2 regions of the Arthrobacter sp. Dra40 genome follow, and region 2 is predicted to be linked to the other one. Evidence: riboswitches for the same ligand, from Rfam matches in the RefSeq annotation. Region 2 holds a riboswitch; the other holds the start of a gene.

Region 1 (2,457 bases), on a different contig from region 2:
CTCCGGACCCGAACCACGGCCGGCGCCGGGGCGCTGTCCGGGTTCGCGCAGGGGATCGGCTACACCGTCGCCTGCGCCGGCCCGCTGGCCTTCGGACTGCTGCGCGACGTCAGCGGCGACTGGGGCGCTTCCTTCGGCCTGTTGGGCGCCGCACTGCTTCTCCTGGCGGTGGGGCTGGTCATCGTCGGGCGGCCCCGCTATCTGGAGGATTCGGCCCGGGACTGAAGCGGCTGGCCGTTTCCCCGGCCGGCCCGGCGCCGGTAGGCTGACGCAAAGTCCGCCACGAGGAGGCGCCATGAAGTTCAACGACCTGCTGGCCGATGCCTACGGACGGATCCAGGAACGGGTCCACAACGTGCTGGAAGGTCTCGACGCCGACCAGTTAGCTGCCCGGCCGGGCGGCGACAGCAACTCGATCGCGTGGCTCGTCTGGCATCTGACTCGCATCCAGGACGACCATATTGCCGACGTCGCCGGCACCCAGCAGTACTGGCTTGCCGGCTGGTCGGAGCGGTTCGACCTGCCGCTGGCCGAGAAGGACCATGGCTACGGCCACACGCCCGACCAAGTGGCGGCCGTCCGGGTGGAATCGCCCGACTTGCTGCGCGACTATTACGACGACGTGCACGCGGGCACGCTGGCCTATCTGGCCGGGCTCACCGAGGACGACCTGGACCGGATTGTTGATGTCCGCTGGGAGCCGCACGTGAAGCTGGGCGTCCGGCTGGTGAGCGTCATGGACGACTGCATGGAGCACATCGGCCAGGCCGCCTACGTCAAGGGCATGCTGGCCCGCGGGGAAGTCTAGCGGGCTGGCTCTGGGCTCCGTCGCCGGCTCCGGAACGGTCACCACCTTGTTGCCTGCCAGCGGCTGGACTACCATTCAAGGAGTTAGAAACAACTGCATACAGCCTTCGACATGCGGCGGGAGAGTCCTGCTGAGCAACTAGGTCAGCAGGCGCCGTAGGAGCAATACCTCCCCAGGAATCTCTCAGGCCCCTGTACCGCCGCGGAGAGGCAACTCTGGAAAGCAGCCGGACCGATACTGGACCGGCTCACCGACGGTGCAAGCAGGAATCGGCCCCCGGGCCGTCCGCCTGCGGAATCTCTCAGGTTCAGTCACAGAGCGGGGAGGAACCCTTCACTACCGGTATGGCCACCCCATGCCGGGGATCAACTGGAGTTCCTCAATGACGGCTAAAGCCAACCTCGCCACCCGGCCCGGCAGCACTTCCTTCGCAGACCGCCACATCGGCCCGCGCCGGAACGACGCGGAAGCCATGCTCAAGCAGTTGGGCTACGCAAGCATCGACGATCTGGTGGACGCTGCTGTGCCCGCAGACATCCGCCAGCAGGAACCGCTGGCCCTACCCGCCGCCCGCAGCGAGGCCCAGGTCTTGGGCGACCTGCGCGCCTTGGCCGCCAAGAACGTGACGGCCGTGCAGATGATCGGCCAGGGCTACTACGACACCATCACTCCGGCCGTGATCCGCCGCAATGTGGTGGAGGATCCGGCCTGGTACACCGCCTACACCCCGTACCAGCCGGAAATCTCGCAGGGCCGGCTGGAGGCGCTGCTGAACTTCCAGACCATGGTGCAGGACCTCACCGCGCTGCCGATCGCCAACGCCTCGCTGCTGGACGAAGCCACCGCCGTGGCCGAAGCCGTGCTGCTGATGCGCCGCTCCAACAAGTCCAAAGCTGCCGGCAAGACCGTGCTGGACGCGGACCTGCTGCCGCAGACCATCGCCGTCGTCAAGGGCCGGGCCAAGGCACTGGACTTCGACGTTGAGGTGGCTGACCTCGCCGCCGGGCTGCCCGACGGTGACATCTCCGGCATCGTGCTGCAGCAGCCGGGCGCCTCCGGCCGCGTCTTCGACCACGCTCCCGTGATCGCGCAGGCCAAGGAACGCGGCGCCATGGTCACCGTGGCCGCAGACCTGCTGGCCCTGACCCTGATCACGCCTCCGGGCGAGCAGGGCGCGGACATCGCCGTCGGCAATACCCAGCGTTTCGGCGTCCCGCTCTTCTTCGGCGGTCCGCATGCCGCTTACATGGCCGTGCGCACGGGGCTTGAGCGCTCGCTGCCCGGCCGCCTGGTGGGGGTGTCCAAGGACGACGCCGGCCGCCCCGCCTACCGCCTGGCGCTGCAGACCCGGGAGCAGCACATCCGCCGCGAGAAGGCCACCTCCAACATCTGCACCGCGCAGGCGCTGCTTGCCGTCGTGGCCAGTATGTACGCGGTCTACCACGGCCCCGAGGGGCTGAAGGCGATTGCGCAGCACACCAACGAGGCCGCCCGCACCCTGGCCGGCGTAATCACCGGCGCCGGCTTCAGCCTGGTTGCCGACCAGTTCTTCGACACCCTCACGGTAAAGGCCCCGGGCAAGGCCGCGGAGATCGCCGCCGCCGCCGAGGCCAAGGGCGTGAACCTGCGCCGTATCGACGCCGACCACG
Region 2 (2,457 bases):
TCCGGCGGTTTCGGCGGTCTTGCCGGCGGCGTCCTCCACACCGAAGGCCTCGGCAACCAGGGCGAGGTGCTCCGCCGTCGTTGTTTCATCAGCGGAAATGCCCACGTGGTCGGCGTCAATGCGGCGCAGGTTCACGCCCTTGGCCTCCGCGGCGGCGGCGATCTCCGCGGCCTTGCCGGGAGCCTTCACCGTGAGGGTGTCGAAGAACCGGTCCGCGGCAAGGGTAAAGCCGGCACCGGTGAGCACGCCGGCCAGGGTGCGGGCGGCCTCGTTGGCATGCTGCGCAATCGCCTTCAGCCCCTCCGGGCCGTGGTAGACGGCGTACATGCTGGCGACGACGGCCAGCAGCGCCTGCGCGGTGCAGATGTTGGAGGTGGCCTTCTCGCGGCGGATGTGCTGCTCGCGGGTCTGCAAAGCCAGACGGTAGGCGGGGCGGCCGGCGTCGTCCTTGGAGACGCCCACCAGACGGCCGGGCAGCGAGCGCTCCAGGCCCTTGCGCACGGCCATGTAGGCCGCGTGCGGGCCGCCGAAGAACAGCGGCACACCGAAACGCTGCGTATTGCCGACGGCGATGTCCGCACCTTGCTCGCCCGGCGGGGTGATCAGGGTCAGGGCCAGCAGGTCGGCGGCCACGGTGACCAGGGCGCCGCGTTCCTTGGCCTGGGCGATCACCGGGGCGTGGTCGACCACGCGGCCGGAGGCTCCCGGCTGCTGCAGCACAATGCCCGAGATGTCGCCGTCGGGGAGCCCGGCGGAAAGGTCTGCCACTTCCACGTCGAAGTCCAGTGCCTGGGCCCGGCCCTTGACGACGGCGATGGTCTGCGGCAGCAGGTCCGCGTCCAGCACGGTCTTGCCGGCGGACTTGGACTTGTTGGACCGGCGCATCAACAGGACGGCTTCGGCTACGGCGGTGGCTTCGTCCAGCAGCGAGGCATTGGCGATTGGCAGCCCGGTGAGGTCCTGGACCATGGTCTGGAAGTTCAGCAGCGCCTCCAACCGGCCCTGCGAGATTTCCGGCTGGTACGGGGTGTAGGCGGTGTACCAGGCCGGGTTCTCCACCACATTGCGGCGGATGACGGCCGGAGTGATGGTGTCGTAGTAGCCCTGGCCGATCATCTGCACGGCCGTTACGTTCTTCCCGGCGAGGGCACGCAGATCCCCCAGCACCTGGGACTCGCTGCGGGCGGCGGGCAGGGCCAGCGGTTCCTGCTGGCGGATGTCGGCGGGCACCGCCGCGTCCACCAGGTCGTCGATGCTGCCGTAACCCAGCTGCTTGAGCATGGTTTCCGCGTCGTTCCGGCGCGGACCGATGTGGCGGTCGGTGAAGGAAGCGCTGCCGGGCCGGGTGCCGATGTTGGATTTAGCCGTCATTGAGGAACTCCGTTGATCCCCGGCACGGCATGGCCGTACCGGTAGTGAAGGGTTCCTCCCCGCTCTGTGGCTGAACCTGAGAGATTCCGCAGGCTTCGGCCCAGGGCCGCTTCCTGCTTGCACCGTCGGTGAGTCGGTCCGCGGACGGTCCGGCTACTTTCCAGAGTTGCCTCTCCGCGGCGGTACAGGGGCCTGAGAGATTCCTGGGGAGGTATTGCTCCTACGGCGCCTGCTGACCTAGTGCTCAGCAGGACTCTCCCGCCGCATGTCGAAGGCTTATGCAGTTGTTTCTATCTCCTTGATGGTAGTCGAGCCGCTGGCGGGCAACAAGGCGGCGACTCCCGCAGCACGGTCACCGGCGGCCGTTGCCGCTACGCCTCGGCGCGGGCGAGCATGCCTTTCACGTAGGCAGCCTGGCCGATGTGCTCCAGGCAGTCGTCCAGGACACTGACCAGCCGGACACCCAGACTGACGTGCGGGTCCCACCGCGTATCGACAATCCGGTCCAGGTCCTCTTCTGTCAGTCCTGCCAGATATTTCAGGGTGCCGGCATGGACGTCGTCGTAATAGCCGCGCAGCAGGTCGGCCGATTCCACCCGAACGGCAGCGACCTGCTCGGGTGTGTGGCCGTAGCCATGGTCTTTCCTGGGCAGCGGCAGGTCGAACCGTTCGGCCCAGCCGGTCAGCCAGTACTGGTCAGTGCCGGCCACGTCGGCAATGTGGTCGTCCTGGATGCGCGTCAGATGCCATACCAGCCAGGCGATTGAGTTGCTGTCGCCGCCTGGCCGGGCGGCCATTTGCCCGGCATCCAGCCCCTGCAGCACTGCATGCACACGTTCCTGGATCCGGCCGTAGGCATCGGCCAGCAGCTCATTGACTTTCACGGCGCCTCCTCGTGGTCGACTTTTGCGCCAGCCTACCGACCCGTGCCGTTGCGTGGAACAGGTTTCCTCAAGGTCACAACCGGCGGTGACAGCGCCGTCCCTCGTCAGGGGCCCGTCCATGAGGTGTTAGCTGTAGTCCGCGGTGACGGTTCGCTTCCGGCCATCCAGCCGCAGGGTGCCGCCGTAGGGCACAATCCATTGT

What was found. A riboswitch is a leader RNA that binds a small molecule or an ion and turns the genes downstream of it on or off. The one in region 2 is predicted to bind glycine.
Region 1: another riboswitch for glycine. It lies ahead of gcvP (aminomethyl-transferring glycine dehydrogenase); the one in region 2 lies ahead of gcvP (aminomethyl-transferring glycine dehydrogenase).

The regions. Positions count from the first base shown of each region.
Region 1 is NZ_JBNHHB010000045.1:8,995-11,451, forward strand. It holds gene AC5RWT_RS17900 (MFS transporter) at 1-225, shown strand, start outside; gene AC5RWT_RS17905 (mycothiol transferase) at 296-808, shown strand; glycine riboswitch at 916-1,017, shown strand; gene gcvP (aminomethyl-transferring glycine dehydrogenase) at 1,191-2,457, shown strand, end outside.
Region 2 is NZ_JBNHHB010000025.1:10,973-13,429, forward strand. It holds gene gcvP (aminomethyl-transferring glycine dehydrogenase) at 1-1,371, opposite strand, end outside; glycine riboswitch at 1,426-1,541, opposite strand; glycine riboswitch at 1,542-1,642, opposite strand; gene AC5RWT_RS13145 (mycothiol transferase) at 1,743-2,255, opposite strand; gene AC5RWT_RS13150 (S66 family peptidase) at 2,382-2,457, opposite strand, start outside.